DNA from 2 places in the Mesorhizobium sp. WSM4898 genome. Region 2 is predicted to be linked to the other one. Evidence: predicted binding sites of a transcription regulator. Region 2 holds the regulator's gene; the other holds the start of a gene.
What was found. The regulator PhoB, encoded in region 2, activates phosphate uptake and scavenging genes when phosphate is short. The targets are predictions, from matches to a motif close to TGTCATNNANCTGTCAT.

Region 1: a site for PhoB is predicted at 3,701-3,717, ahead of ppk2 (polyphosphate kinase 2). Genes of this name have one in related genera too.

The regions. Positions count from the first base shown of each region.
Region 1 covers NZ_JARTVQ010000003.1:705,928-713,732, reverse strand. Annotated here, with positions in the region: gene P9228_RS18305 (multidrug efflux MFS transporter) at 1-596, opposite strand, end outside; gene P9228_RS18300 (GntR family transcriptional regulator) at 715-1,380, shown strand; gene P9228_RS18295 (glycosyl transferase family 90) at 1,495-2,466, shown strand; gene P9228_RS18290 (aldo/keto reductase) at 2,506-3,549, opposite strand; gene ppk2 (polyphosphate kinase 2) at 3,814-4,734, shown strand; gene P9228_RS18280 (dihydrofolate reductase family protein) at 4,776-5,423, opposite strand; gene hemB (porphobilinogen synthase) at 5,570-6,601, opposite strand; gene P9228_RS18270 (DUF2066 domain-containing protein) at 6,781-7,596, opposite strand; gene P9228_RS18265 (enoyl-CoA hydratase/isomerase family protein) at 7,764-7,805, shown strand, end outside.
Region 2 covers NZ_JARTVQ010000013.1:34,339-42,143, reverse strand. Annotated here, with positions in the region: gene P9228_RS29030 (response regulator) at 1-793, shown strand, start outside; gene pstS (phosphate ABC transporter substrate-binding protein PstS) at 1,313-2,371, shown strand; gene pstC (phosphate ABC transporter permease subunit PstC) at 2,434-3,420, shown strand; gene pstA (phosphate ABC transporter permease PstA) at 3,424-4,275, shown strand; gene pstB (phosphate ABC transporter ATP-binding protein PstB) at 4,272-5,075, shown strand; gene phoU (phosphate signaling complex protein PhoU) at 5,096-5,800, shown strand; gene phoB (phosphate regulon transcriptional regulator PhoB) at 5,820-6,509, shown strand; gene P9228_RS28995 (hypothetical protein) at 6,506-6,865, opposite strand; gene P9228_RS28990 (ROK family transcriptional regulator) at 6,884-7,805, opposite strand, start outside.

The DNA.
Region 1 (7,805 bases), on a different contig from region 2:
GGGTTTTCCTTGATCAGGAAAGTCGTGGCCAGAAAAGCGAGAAAGATGACAGCGCCCGACAACAGGAAGGTGGCGCGGATGCCGATCAGCGGCGGCAGCATGCCACCAAGCAGCGGTCCGACCAGCGAGCCGGCCGTGATGCCGGCCGACAGCACGCCGAGCGCCCAGCCGGAGCGCTCCTTTGGCGTCTGCATCGCCACCAATATCGTCGAGCCCGAGGAGTAGCCGCCGGCAAAGCCGATCAGGAGCCTCAGCAACACCAATTGCCAGACGCTTTCGACCATACCGGTCAGCGACATGCAGATCGCCATGCCGAACGAGGCGCGCACCAGCATCAGCTTGCGGCCGTAACGGTCGCCGAGCCGCCCCCACAGAGGGGCGACCAGCGCCGCGGCAAAGAAGGTGGCACCGTAAGCAACTCCTGACCATTGCACGATTGCCGCGTGCCCTTCGGCACCCAGCTGTTCGACATAAAGCGGCAGGAACGGCAACAGCAGCGTCATGGCAATCAGCGTGCTGAACGAGCCGGCGAAGCAGACGGCGAGATTGCGTCGCCAATGGATATTGTAGCCGCTCTGGGTGCTATTTTCTGCCATGTCATGCCTGCTTGGTTATCCGGGATTGTTCCGGATACCATTTTGGGATACCAAATCGGTATCCGTCATGAACCTCAACCCCGCCGCTGTCAATGCGGTGCCGAAGAGCGGAACGACAATGTCGCAAATGCAGAATGTCGAAAGGCAGCTTCGCGAAATGATCCTCGGGCTCGAGATCGGCCCGGGCGAGCGGCTGACCGAGCGTTGGATCGAAAGCCGCTTCGGCGCCTCCCGCACCCCGGTCAGGGCGGCGCTGCTGCGCCTCGAGACCGAAGGGCTGATCGCTCGTGACGGCCGCGGCTGGACGGTGGCGCCGATCAATCTCGCCGAGCTCGGCCAGATCGCCGTCTACCGCGAGGCGGTCGAGGTGGCGGCGGTGCGGTTGACGGCGTCGCTGGAAGATCGCAGCGGGATCGAGGTGATCGCGGCGATGCTCGATTCCTGCGACGCCGGTACGCCGCGCGAGGAATGGCACCGCGTTGGTCTGGATTTTCACATCGAGCTGGCCAGGCTTTCCGGCAATGAATTCCTGCTTAGGGGAGTCCGCGATGCAATGACCAGGCTCTCCCGCGCGCGTTGGCTGGAAGTGCGCGACGAGGCGGCGCTTGGCCGCGCCTGGGCCGAGCACCACGCCATCCTGGCTGCCGTGCGAAAGGGTGACGCCGAAAAGGCGGCACGGCTGCTCTCGGCCCACATCGCCGGCAGCCGCGACCGCCTGGTGACTTCGCTGCATGACGAGCGGCGCGGCCTGCGCGCCAGGGGCTTTGCTGTCGTCGGTGGCTGATCCTCGGCCATCGTCGAATATTAGAACTTCAACAAGTTCGTCAGCTTGGGCGGGCTTGCAAGATGTTCGGCACAATGCTGTAGGAGGCGACGGACATCTTTAAACGACGGACGCATGGCCTCGCCCTTACGCACCGCAGCGCGGGTATTTTATTTCATACGCAACATCACGCGCGATGTGGCGCCGCAGGCTCTCTTTCGCCAGCGGCTTGCGCGCCGGCTGGAGCAGGCACGGCTCTCCAGCAAAACGGTCCGTGATCGGGTCAACTACTACAACCGGCTCGACCATAGCTTCGTGCCGAGCGCGGCGGCCGTGCCGGCCAGTCAAATACCCAAGTTCGGGAGTATGTACTATTACGACCTGAAGGAGTTCGCCCGCTACTTCGATCGCCACCTGCTCATCGATCTCGAGTTTGGCGACGTCGTCGACGTTCCGGCAGTGCCGTCAATCGTCAAGGACCGGCCGATCCGTAACGACAACGGCAACGCCGTAATCATGAAGCTCGACAAGTTCCGCCATTTCAACATGCCAAAGGACAATTTGTCCTTCGCCGACAAGCGCCCGATGGCGGTCTGGCGCGGTCATTTCAACAATCCGATCCGCAAACGGTTCGTCGATGCCGTGCGCGACCTGCCGTCTTGCGATGCCGGCTCGCCCAAGCCAAGCGCCCCGGAGAACTATCGCAAGCCGTATCTCACGATCGCGCAGCAGCGGCAGTTCCGCTACATCGTCTCGCTCGAAGGCAATGACGTGGCGACGAACCTCAAGTGGATCATGAGCTCGAATTCGCTCTGCCTGATGCCGCCGCCGACCTACGAAACCTGGTTCGCCGAGGCTGAGCTCGAGGCCGATGTCCACTACGTGCCTCTGGCGTCGGATTTTTCGGACGTCGCCGACAAGATCGCCTATTTCGAAAAACACCCGGCGGAAGCCCAACGCATCATAACGGCAGCCAACGCCTATTGCCGCCGGTTCAGCAACGAAAAGGACGAGCGGGCGGTATCGCTGCTCGTCCTCTACAAATATTTCGTGCTCAGCGGCCAGATCGAACCCGACCCGGAGGTCTGGCGTTTTATCGCCGGCTGACCTCCGCGCGTTTTCGGGCGCGGAGCACGGCGCGGATTCTTAGATATCGCTGCGGTCGAGCACCAGGTCGGCGGGGCCGAACCGGTTCTTGGCGGTGAGCTGCTGGTGCCAGTAGGGATAAAGCACCGGCGGGCGGCTGACGTCGTCGAGGCGCAGGCGCTCGTCCAGGGACAGCGTCAGGCTGGCCGCGGCGAGGTTGTCCTTGAGTTGGGCTTCGTTGCGGGCGCCGATCACCAGCGAAGAAACGGCCGGGCGGCCGAGCAGCCAGGCAAGCGCCACCTGTGCCGCCGAAACGCCGCGCGCCTTGCCGATTTCGACCAGAACGTCGACGATCCGCCACAACCTTCCCTCGTCCCGGATCGGCGGTTCGGACCAGCCGCCAAGCTGGCGGGCCGTCGGGCTGTCGCGACGGTATTTGCCCGACAGCAGGCCGCCGGCCAGCGGGCTCCACACCAGCACGCCAAGACCCTGGTCGACCGAGATCGGCAGCAACTCGTACTCCGCCTCGCGCGCTTCCAGCGTGTAGTGGATCTGCTGCGTGACGAAGCGCGGCTGATGATGGCTGTCGCTGATCGAGAGCGCCTTCATCACCTGCCAGCCCGAATAATTGGAACAGCCGACATAACGGATCTTGCCCTGGCTGACCAAAGTGTCGAGCGCAGCGATCGTTTCCTCCAGCGGCGTGACCCCATCCCACTCATGCAGGAAATAGATGTCGATGACGTCGGTCTTGAGCCGCTTCAGGCTCCGCTCGCATTCCCGGATCAGGTGATGGCGCGACAGGCCTTCGTCGTTGGGGCCGTTTCCGATCCGCATGCGCGCCTTGGAGGCGATGAGCACATCGTTCTTGCGCTTGCCGCCGAGCGCCTCGCCGACGATCTCCTCCGACAGGCCGTTCGAATACACGTTGGCGGTGTCGATGAGATTGATGCCGGCATCGATGCAGGTATCGATGATGCGGCTCGCCTCCGAGAGATCGGATTTGCCGACGGCGGCGAACGGGCCCGTCCCGCCGAAGGTCATCGTGCCAAGGGTCAATGTCGAAACCTTCAGGCCGGAACGGCCAAGCGTGCGGTATTCCATGTCAGTTCCTTGCGATTTGTTTTGAAGAGGCGCGCCGTCGCGGGCGCCGGAAGAGGCGAGGGTATTTGTAGGACAATTCGGGCGGCTTGTCGCCCCGCCATCGATACGGGCCGATCACATATCGGCTGGTCCAGCGTTGCCGGCTCCTGCTAGCAATAAAACCGTCATTGCGCGTCTGTATCTCAGTCGGCTTACGGAGTTGTGCTTCCGGCCGCGGCCGGAGCGCATCCGAGGCGAAAGTGGCTGACAGGCAGGAGCTGCGCAATGAACGAGGTCAAGACGAATTCCGGAGCCAAGGACTGGCTGGAAGCCGAACTGGAGGACACGCTCGACGAGGACTATGAGCTGGAGATTTCCGAACCCGCGCTCTCGCTCGAGATCGCCAGGATCTACAAGAGGTCGCATCCGCCCTCCATCGAGCGAACGACCTATTTCCGCGAGCTGCTGCGGCTGCAGTCGGAGCTCATCAAGCTGCAGTCCTGGGTTGCCTACCACAAGAAGAAGCTGGTGGTGATCTTCGAGGGACGCGACTCGGCCGGCAAGGGCGGCGTCATCAAGCGCATCACCCAGCGCCTCAACCCGCGCATCTGCCGCGTCGTCGCGCTGCCTGCGCCGACCGAGCGTGAAAGATCGCAATGGTATTTCCAGCGCTACGTGCCGCATCTGCCGGCGGGCGGCGAGATCGTGCTGTTCGACCGCTCCTGGTACAACCGATCGGGCGTCGAGCAGGTGATGGGCTTTGCCAATGCGGATCAGGTCGAAGAGTTTTTCCGCGACGTGCCGGAATTCGAACGCATGCTGGTGCGCTCCGGCATCACGCTGGTGAAATACTGGTTCTCGATTACCGACGAGGAGCAGCAGATGCGCTTTTTGATGCGCATCCACGATCCGATGAAGCAGTGGAAGCTGTCGCCGATGGACCTGCAGTCGCGCGTGCGCTGGGAACAATACACCAAAGCCAAGGAAGAGACCTTCGCCCGTACCAACATCAAGGAAGCGCCGTGGTTCATTGTCGAAGGCAACGACAAGAAGCGGGCCCGACTGAACTGCATCGATCACCTGCTGCAGCAAATGCCTTACGAAGACGTGCCGCATGAGGAGATCACGCTGCCGGAGCGCGTCTTCAACCCGGCCTACGAGCGCCAGGTGCTGCCGCGCGCGCTTTATGTGCCGGAAAAGTATTGAGCACTTCCGCATCTCCCACAGGGGAGAAGGGGGAGCCTAGCTTACTCGCGCCCGATCATCACATGCGTCGCGTCGGCGGTCGCGACCTGGCTGGTGCAGCGGTAGCCGAGCTTCGGCATGTCCAGCCCGGCGAAAAGATGCTCGCCGGAGCCGAGCAGGATCGGCGAGATCGCGAGATGCATCTCGTCGATCAGGCTTTCCTTCAGATATTGCCGGATCGTGGCGACGCCGCCGCCGACCCGCACATCCTTGTCCTTGGCGGCCGTCTTCGCCTGCTCGAGCGCCGAATGGATGCCGTCGGTGACGAAGTAAAACGTCGTGCCGCCTTCCATTAAGATCGGCGCCCGCTTGTGATGGGTGAGCACGAAGACCGGCACGTGATAGGGCGGGTTGTCGCCCCACCAGCCTTTCCAGCTCTCGTCCGGCCATTCGCCGCGAACCGGCCCGAACATGTTGCGGCCAAGGATCCAGGCGCCGACATTCTCAAAACTGCGCGCGGCGAAGCTGTCGTCGCTGCCGGTGGTGCCGCCGTCTTTGCCGATCACCATCTCACGAAAGGTGCGCGTGCGGATCATCCATTTATGCAGTCCTTCGCCGCCGACGCCGAGCGGGCTTTCGAGAGTCTGATCGGGGCCGGCGCCGTAACCGTCCAGCGACAGGGTGAAAGCGTTGACGCGCAGCTTTGACATGATCGCCTCGTGAACTAGTTGCATTTTGCAAGCTGTCATGGAGTAGCTTAACTGATTGCATTATGCAAGCGGAATTTTCCGGCGAGCGATCAACTCGTCGGGCGGCGCCCAGGTGACGCGGCGAGAATTTAAAATTGCGCCTGGGCCTAGCCCCTCAGCATCTCCGCAACGGTCGGCGCGAAATAGGTGAGGACACCGTCGCAGCCGGCTCGCTTGAGCGCGAGAAGCGATTCCAGCATCGCCTTTTCGCCGTCGATCCAGCCATTGGCGCTGGCCGCCTTGATCATCGAATATTCGCCCGACACCTGGTAGGCGAAGGTCGGCATCTGGAACTCGTCCTTCAGCCGGCGGATAATGTCGAGATAGGGCAGCCCAGGCTTCACCATCAGCATGTCGGCGCCTTCGGCCAGATCCTGCTCGGCCTCGCGCACGGCTTCATCGGAATTCGCGTGGTCGATATAATAGGTCTTCTTGTCGCCCTTCAGCAGGCCGGCGGTGCCGACTGCCTCGCGATAGGGGCCGTAGAAGGCCGAGGCGAATTTCGTCGCATAGGACATGATCGCCACGCCCTGGAAGCCGTTGGCGTCCAGCGCGTCGCGGATCGCGCCGATGCGGCCGTCCATCATGTCGGACGGCGCGATGATGTCCGCGCCGGCGGCTGCCTGGATGACGGCCGCGGCCGTGACCTGTTCGACGGTTTCGTCATTGACGATGATGCCGTCGCGCAGGATGCCGTCATGGCCATGGCTGGTGAATGGATCGAGCGCCGCGTCGGTAATGATGCCGATCTCCGGCACCGCGTCCTTGATGGCGCGGGTGGCCCGGTTGATGACATTGTCGGGATCGAGGATATGCGAGCCCGTCTGGTCGCGCAGCGAAAGCTCGATGTTGGGGAAAGTCGCGATCGCCGGGATGCCGAGCTTGGCGGCGCGCTCCGCTTCCTTCACCGCGAGGTCGACCGACAGGCGGTAGACGTCCGGCATGGCGGCGATCGGCTCGCGCACATTTTTGCCGTCGACGACGAAGATCGGCCAGATCAGATCGTTCACCGAGAGCTGGTTTTCCTGCACCAGCCGGCGCGACCAGTCGGCCTTGCGCATGCGCCGCAGCCTGCGGCTGCCTGTGATCTCGTCGACGCTGCGGGCGCCGGCAGGCTTTGCGGGGGTAAACTTGTTCATCGCCAGAACTCTGTTGTCGTCCCGGCTTTTACCATGCGCCCCTGCCGCTGACCAATGCGACACGATTGTGCCAGTTGCTTCCGCGAAGAACGAGGAGAGGGGATCGCCGGCGCTGGAGCACTTCCCTTCTCCCTTGACGGGGAGAAGGTGCCGGCAGGCGGATGAAGGGCAGCCGACGTTTACGGCTGTCCATTCCCCGACAGAATCTGTGCCGCGCCCTTCACAGCCACGCGAAAAGCCTCGTCGAAGCTGACGCCGCGCACCTGCCATTGATAGGTCTTGCCGTGTTCGGCCAGCCGCCAGTCGGCGATCCAGCCCAATTCCTTGTCGTTCCACACGATGCTGCCGGCGAGCGCCCGGTCGGCACCCGCCTGCCGGGCGAGCTGGTCGAGCTTTGCCATATCGGCAGTGCGCAGCGCCTTGTCGTCGAGGCCGGCGAGCTGGTCAGCCTTTGGAAAGCTGACATACACCGAGAGCGGCGCCGTCGCGTTGGCAAAGGATTCGCGCATTGACTGGCCGCGATCCTCGTCGGCCGTCAGCACGAAATGTTGCGCCCCTTGCTCGGCCGTTATGAAGACGGCAATCAGCGGCCGCTCGCCGTGCCATGGCTTGCTGCCGAGCTGCGCCAGGAGCTTGTCGACGACTGTGGGCTTGTAGAGGCAGGTGAGATCGTGCGGCCGGTCATGCGTGCCTTGCTCGTCATGGATCGGAACGCCTTCCAGCCGGTCGCGGTAGCGGAAGGATTGGACAAAGTCGGCCGCCTTATTGCGCAGCGCCAGCATCTCCGGCTTCTGCGTCAGCCGCTGATCGCCTGAAACCTTGACCAGCACCTTGTCCAGACAATCCTTGAAGCCGATCTCGCGATTAGCCTCGCCGGTGCCGGTGACGATCGTCTGCGCCAGGTAGAGTTCAGAGGCTGCCTCGGCGGCGGCCGGCGCAACTCCCAGAAAGAGGAGACCTGCCAATCCAGCAACGAGACGAGAAACCCCAGCCATGTCGATTAGCTCGAAATCTGTCGCGCCGCCTACGCGCGACACTTTGCCGGTTACCTAACACCGGAAGCGGCTGGCCGCCAGCGCGGCGTTGCCGCCATTGACGCATCCTTATGCCGCCTTTAGCACTTCAATCCCCCTGGAAGGGCGGAGAGGAGGATTCTCTGGCGATGGATTTTGGCGGAGGCGACGAGATTCGCTTCGAGCGTCTA
Region 2 (7,805 bases):
GCCTGTCGACTGCGTCGTGCTCGACTACCAGATGCCGGGCATGACCGGCGCCGAAATGGCGCGCATCGTGCGCAACACCGCCGGCCTCGCGCACACGCCGATCATCATGCTGACCTCGGTCGACCAGTCGCTCGCCAGCGCCGCCTACCGCGATCTCGGCATCGATGCGCAGCTGATCAAGCCGGCGCGTTCCTCGATCTTGCTGGAGACGCTGGTCGCCACCATCCAGCGTCATCGCCACAGCACGGCGGCCATCCATCCGGCCTTGACCGGCGACGTCGAGACCGGGGCCGGCGCGCCGCAGGCGTCCACGGCGCAGGCGACCGCGGCGGATCGCGTCCTGCTGCAGCCGCCGCCGGCGCGTGCCCGTGCACGCCTGGCCGGCGCGGAGGCCGGGCTCGACATTCTCGTCGCCGAGGACAACGAGGTGAACCAGATGGTGTTCACGCAAATCCTGGGCGAGACCGGATACCAGTTCGAAATCGTCGGCAACGGCCGCAAGGCGCTGGACGCCTTCGGCAGGCTTAACCCGCGCATGATCCTGATGGATGTGTCGATGCCCGAGATGAGCGGCCTGGAGGCGACCGCGGCCATCCGCCGGCTCGAAGCCGAGATGGGCACGCATGTGCCGATCGTCGGCGTCACCGCGCATGCACTGAAGGGCGACCGCGAGCGCTGCCTGGAAGCCGGCATGGACGATTACCTGCCGAAGCCGATCAGCCCGAAGGCGCTGCTCGAGAAGCTTGAAAGATGGCTCGGGTCGGACGCGGAAGTCCGCCGCAGCGCCGGATAACAGCCTTTCTGCGCGGCCGTTCACGGCGTCATCGACGAGGTCCGTCGGCGGGCGTCCAACGCAGACATATGGTGTGATCGCACCATACAAAACGAAGGCCAGGTCAGGACAATGGCTGCTGTCGATTCCGCCCTTCGGTTACGGGCGGGAGCAGCGACCGCCGGCAAGGAACAGCGTCGACTCTACCCCAACGGACCTGTTTTCGGCGATGGCCAGGCCATGATCCGCTCTGGCGCACAGGCAACGCGCTCTCGTCCGGATTTTATTTCCCGGCGGCCGGAGATCCGGCCGCCGGGATAATTTTTGATTCAAAAGTCGGACAAGCTACTGATTCCCGCGGCAAACTTCGGCTGGGTCCGCAAATGGCGGCCGCAGGCCCCCCCAAGGCATCCCCGTTCAGGCGTTACCGGGCTGACACGAAACTGTCATGCGACTGTAATAATCGACGTCTATTGCGCTCGTCAGGCGCCGACAGAAAAGGGTTGCCGAAAGACCATATTCCGAACAGGAGCAGGCCACATGAGACATTTCATCCGCTCGGCGGCCGTTGCGATTGCAATGGCTGCGGCATCTACGCTTTCCCTCTCCGCCGCTATGGCGGCCGACATCTCCGGTGCCGGCGCTACCTTCCCCTATCCGATCTACGCCAAGTGGGCCGACGTCTACAAAAAGGAGACCGGCATCGGTCTCAACTATCAGTCGATCGGCTCCGGTGGCGGCATCAAGCAGATCAAGGCCAAGACCGTGACCTTCGGCGCCTCGGACGCGCCGCTCAAGGGCGAGGATCTCAAGTCGACCGGGCTCGCGCAGTTCCCGATGGTGATGGGCGGCATCGTTCCGGTCGTCAACCTCGAAGGTGTCAAGCCGGGCGAACTGGTGCTCGACGGCCCGACGCTGGCCGACATCTTCGTCGGCAAGATCACCAACTGGAATGACGAGGCGATCAAGAAGCTCAACCCCGACGTCAAGCTGCCCGACCAGGCGATCGCGGTCGTGCACCGTTCCGACGGCTCGGGCACCACGTTCAACTTCAGCTACTATCTGGCCGAAGTCAGCGCCGACTGGAAGTCGAAGGTCGGCGTCAATACCGCGCTCGAGTGGCCGGTGGGCATCGGCGCCAAGGGCAACGAAGGCGTCGCCAACAACGTCGCGCAGACTGGTGGCGCGATCGGTTATGTCGAGTATGCCTATGCTAAGCAGAACAAGCTCACCTATACCGACCTGATCAATAAGGATGGCAAGAAGGTAGAGCCGACCGCTGCCGCGTTCTCGGCCGCTGCAGCCAATGCCGACTGGAGCTCCAAGCCTGGCTACGGCGTCATCCTGGCCAACCAGGCTGGTGCTGAAAGCTGGCCGATGACCTCCGCGACCTGGATCCTCGTCTACCAGAAGCCCGACGATGCGGCGGCCACCACCGAAGCGCTCAAGTTCTTCGCCTGGTCCTACGCCAAGGGCGACGACATGGCCGCCGAGCTGGACTATGTTCCGATGCCCGACGCGGTCGTGAAGAGCGTCGAGGAAATGTGGAGCAAGGACATCGTCGACAGCAACGGCAAGCCGCTCTACTCCGGCATGTAATTCCTCCGGAATAAGGAGGGCGCCTCGGGCGCCCTCCTGTCTCTTTCGAAATGCGAGGGCAAATGACAGCCGTTTCCGAAGCCGTGACATCGTCCGCCATACGGACCAGGGAAGCGACGGTGCGCCGCTTCGCCCTGACCGACACGATCTTCCGAACGGTCACGCGCCTCTCCGCCATACTCGTGCTGGTTCTTCTGGGCGGCGTCGCGGTCTCGCTGATCGCCGGCTCGTGGGAGGCGCTATCGAAGTTCGGCTTCTCCTTCCTGACGACTGAATCCTGGAATCCGGTCACCGAGAATTTCGGCGCGCTTGCGCCCATCTACGGCACCGTCGTCACCTCGGCCATCGCCATCCTCATTGCCGTGCCGATCGGCATCGGCATCGCCGTCTTCCTGACCGAGCTCTGCCCGCGCCCGCTCAGGCGCCCGATCGGCATAGCGGTCGAGCTGCTCGCCGGCATTCCCTCGATCATCTACGGCATCTGGGGCCTGTTCGTCTTCGCGCCATTCCTGCAGACGACGGTACAGCCATTCATCATCAATCTTTTCCACGGCATACCGGGTCTCGCCAGCCTGTTTGCCGGTCCGCCCTACGGCATCGGCCTCCTGACGTCGTCGCTGATCCTCGCCATCATGGTGCTGCCCTTCATCACCTCGATCACCAAGGACGTGTTCGACACGGTGCCAGCGGTGCTGAAGGAATCGGCCTACGGCATCGGCTGCACGACCTGGGAAGTGACCCGGCGTGTGGTCATTCCCTATACGCGGGTCGGCATCATGGGCGGCGTCATGCTCGGTCTCGGCCGCGCGCTCGGCGAGACGATGGCCGTCACCTTCGTCATCGGCAATGCGCACCGCATCAGCGCCTCGCTGTTTGCGCCCGGCACGACGATCTCGGCGACCATCGCCAACGAATTCACCGAAGCCGACGGCGAGCTTTACACGTCCTCGCTGGTCGCGCTCGGACTGATCCTGTTCATCATCACCTTCATCATCCTCGCGCTCGCACGCTACATGCTGTTGCGCATCGATAGCCGCACGGGAGCCTGACCGATGTCGACAGCCGCATCGCTCCACCGAAGCCGCAAGCGCAAGAACGCCGTGATGATGGCGCTCTGCACCATAGCGGCGGGCATCGGCCTCGTCTGGCTGGCGCTGATCCTCGGCGCCCTTCTCTATAAGGGGCTCTCGGGTGTCTCGCTTTCGGTGTTCACGGAAATGACGCCGCCGCCCGGCGACGCCGGCGGCCTGCTCAACGCCATTTACGGCAGCATCGTGATGACCGTGATCGGCATCGTCGTCGGCACGCCGATCGGCGTGCTCGCCGGAACCTATATGGCCGAGTACGGGCGCTTCTCGCGCCTCACGACGGTGGTGCGCTTCATCAACGACATCCTGTTGTCGGCGCCATCGATCATCGTCGGCCTGTTCGTCTACGAGCTGATGGTGCGGCCGATGGGTCATTTCTCGGCGATCGCCGGCGCGGTGGCGCTGTCGATCCTGGTGATCCCCGTCGTCGTGCGCACCACCGAGGACATGCTGAACCTTGTGCCCAACGCGCTGCGCGAGGCCGGCACCGCCATCGGCGCGCCGCGCTGGGTGGTGATCCGCTCGGTCGCCTATCGCGCCGCACTGTCCGGCATCGTCACCGGTATATTGCTGGCGATCGCCCGGATTTCGGGCGAGACGGCGCCGCTGCTCTTCACCGCGCTCAACAACCAGTTCTGGTCGAGCAATCTCAACGCGCCGATGGCCAGCCTGCCGGTGACCATCTTCCAGTTTGCGCTGAGCCCTTATGAGGAATGGCAGCAACTGGCCTGGACGGGCGCACTGATAATCACCCTGACGGTTCTCGGGCTGAGCATCTTCGCCCGCAGCCTTACCGGACGCAGAGAGGACAGATGAAACCGATGTTGTCCACCGACCTGAACGTAGCCGAGACGACCGCCGAGAAGGCCAAGATCGAAGTCAAGAACCTCAACTTCTACTATGGCCAGTCGAAGGCGCTGAAGGACATCAACCTGTCGCTGCCCGAGCGCAGCGTTACCGCCTTCATCGGACCTTCGGGCTGCGGAAAGTCGACGCTGCTGCGCGTGCTCAACCGCATCTACGAGCTCTACCCGAAGCAGAGCGCCGAAGGCCAGGTGCTGCTCGACGGCAAGAACATCCTCGACCGCTCGCAGGACCTCAACCTGCTCAGGACCAAGATCGGCATGGTGTTCCAGAAGCCGACGCCGTTCCCGATGTCGATCTACGAGAACATCGCCTTCGGCGTCAGGCTGTATGAGAAGATCAGCAAGGCCGAGATGGACAATCGCGTCGAACAGGCGCTGAAGCGCGCCGCGCTGTGGAACGAGGTCAAGGACAAGCTCAACGCCAGTGGCCAGAGCCTTTCGGGCGGCCAGCAGCAGCGGCTCTGCATCGCCCGCACCGTGGCGGTGAAGCCGGAGGTCATCCTGCTCGACGAGCCGGCATCGGCGCTCGATCCGCTCTCGACCGCCAAGATCGAGGAGCTGATCGACGAGCTGCAGGCCGACTACACGATCGTGATCGTCACCCACAACATGCAGCAGGCGGCGCGCGTCTCGCGGCAGACGGCGTTCATGTATCTCGGCGAGCTGATCGAATTCGACCGGACCGAAAAGATTTTCACCTCGCCCCGCGAGAAGCGCACGCAGGACTACATCACCGGCCGCTTCGGCTGAGTTCATACGAGGACATAACCATGGCCCATACGGTCGCTTCCTTCGACGAGGATCTGAGGCAGATCAGCCAGCTCATCCGCGACATGGGCGATCTTGCCGGCTCGATGGTCGGCGCGTCGACCAAGGCTCTGCTGAATTCCGACAACGCGCTGGCGCAGCGCGTGGTCTCCGACGATGCCATCATGGACGCGCGCCAACGCGAGCTCGACGATCGCGCCATCACGCTGATTGCCAAACGCCAGCCGATGGCCGACGACCTGCGCAGCGTCGTTGGCGCCATCCGGATGGCCGGCGATCTCGAGCGCATCGGCGACCTTGCCAAGAACATCGCTAAGCGCGTCGGCTCGGTCGGCATCAGCGCCGCGCCGCGCGACCTTTCGCACTCCATCGATTCGATGGCGCAGCTGGTGCTGATCCAAGTGCAGGGCGTGATCGAGGAATACACGGCCGGCGACGCCACGGCGCTCGCCAAGCTCCGCAACGACGACGAGCGCATCGACGTCAAATACACCTCCGTCTTCCGCGAGCTCCTGACCTACATGATGGAGGATCCGCGCAACATCACGGCTTGCACGCATCTGTTGTTCTGCGCCAAGAATCTGGAGCGCATAGGCGACCACGTCACCAACATCGCCGAGAACGCCTACTATGTGCTGACCGGCGCGCAATTGCCCGCGAATCGTCCTAAGCAGGACGAGACGGCGATGTCGGCGCCGGCGGCCTGACAGCGAAGGTGCCTGCTAAATGATCGCGCCACGCATCATGGTGGTGGAGGACGAGGAGCCGCTGGGGGTGCTGCTCCGCTACAACCTCGAATCCGAGGGCTATCAGGTCGAGGTGGTGACGCGCGGCGACGAGGCCGAGATCCGCCTGCAGGAGAATGTGCCCGACCTTCTGGTGCTCGACTGGATGGTGCCGGCGGTGTCCGGCATCGAGCTTTGCCGGCGCCTCAGGATGCGGCCCGAGACCGAACGCCTGCCGATCATCATGCTGACCGCGCGCGGCGAGGAAAGCGACAGGGTGCGCGGCCTCTCGACCGGCGCCGACGACTATCTGGTCAAGCCGTTCTCGACGCCGGAATTCATGGCCAGGGTCAAGGCGCTGCTGCGCCGCGCCAAGCCGGAGGTGCTGTCCAGCGTGCTCAAGGTCGGCGACATCGTGCTCGATCGCGAATCGCATCGCGTCTACCGCAAGAAGAGCGAGATCCGGCTCGGCCCGACCGAGTTCAGGCTGCTGGAATTCATGATGCGGCATCCCGGCCGGGTGTTCTCGCGCAGCCAGCTGCTCGACAATGTCTGGGGCGAGACGATCTATATCGACGAGCGCACCGTGGACGTGCATGTCGGCCGCCTGCGCAAGGCGGTCAACAACGGCCGCATGCCGGACGTCATACGTACCATCCGTGGGGCGGGCTACGCGATCAGGGAAGATTAGCCGCCGGCCTGGAGTTCATCCGTGCCTTCCAGGCGAGACAGTGCAGCCCAAAGCGCGTCGAACTCCGCTTTGGCAATCTCGCGGGTTTGCAAACCATCGTGCTCGGCCTCTTCCACCGTAGGCAGCTCCCCCTCGGGCAAGTGGTCGCCGTCGAGGCCTCCGGGATATGCGAGGAGCATGCGGCCATCGGCGTATATGTGTATTGCCCGACGACCAAGATTCTCGGCATCGCATTCGAAATAGTACAGGGTTGGCAAATCCGCGCCCCCAGGCGTGACACTCATGAGCCAGCGAGCGGGAGGGCCGAAGTCAGGCAGATAATAGGTTACGCCAAGCCGGTTCTTGTAGCTCTTCATCATAGGCACTCGTCGGCCTCAGGCGACATTCTTCCCCGCGCCGCTTCTCGCCTGCACGCCCGGCGCGAAAATCTCCTGGTCGACGAAGGTCAGCGCGCGCACGGCGCAGCCTTCGCGGATCAGCGGCAATTCGTTCGGCTCGGTATCGAAGGAGATCGAATTTGAATGCTGGCCGCCGGCGGTCTGGGCGATCGCCTCGCGCAGCGCCGGCTCGATCAGGTCGAAGGCGGCGGCGCTGACGCCGACCATGGCGACCGGCGCCGGGTCGATCAGCGCGAACAGGCTGCCGAGGCCGAAGCCCAGCGCCTCCCCGGCCCGGCGATAGGCCTCGCGCTCCGGGCCATCTGTCTCGCGCGCCTTGGCGGCGAGCGCCCGCATGTCGGCGTCGCCGACATCGATCGGCTCGGCGTCCTCGCTCATCTTCATGGCGCTGCGCCAGATGGCGTAGTTGCCGGCATAGGCCTCGACGCAGCCGCGGCGTCCGCAACGGCAAAGCGCGCCGCTCGGACGATGGATCATGTGGCCGAACTCGCCGCCTGAAGAATGCGTGCCGGTGAACAGCTCGCCCTTCAGCACCAGGCCCATGCCGATGCCGTGCGAGAGCAGGATGGCGATGAAATTGTCGCGATAGCGGTGGGGATCGCGCCACTGCAGCGCCACAGCCATCATGTTGCAGTCGTTCTCCATGGTGGCTGGAATGCCGAATTCCTTTTCAAGAATGTCGGCGAAGGCAATGTCGGTCAGCGGCGTGATCGGCGACCACAGCATGGCGCGGGCATGGGAATCGGTGATGCCCTGGATGCCCATGGCGATGCGGGCGACGCTGCCGACGTCGAGGTCCGGATCGTCCAACCGGCGCCGCACGATCGCCAAGCATTCGCCGATCAGCTCGTTGCGCGGCATGGTGAGGGTATCGAGGCGGCGCTGCTCCTCGGCGATG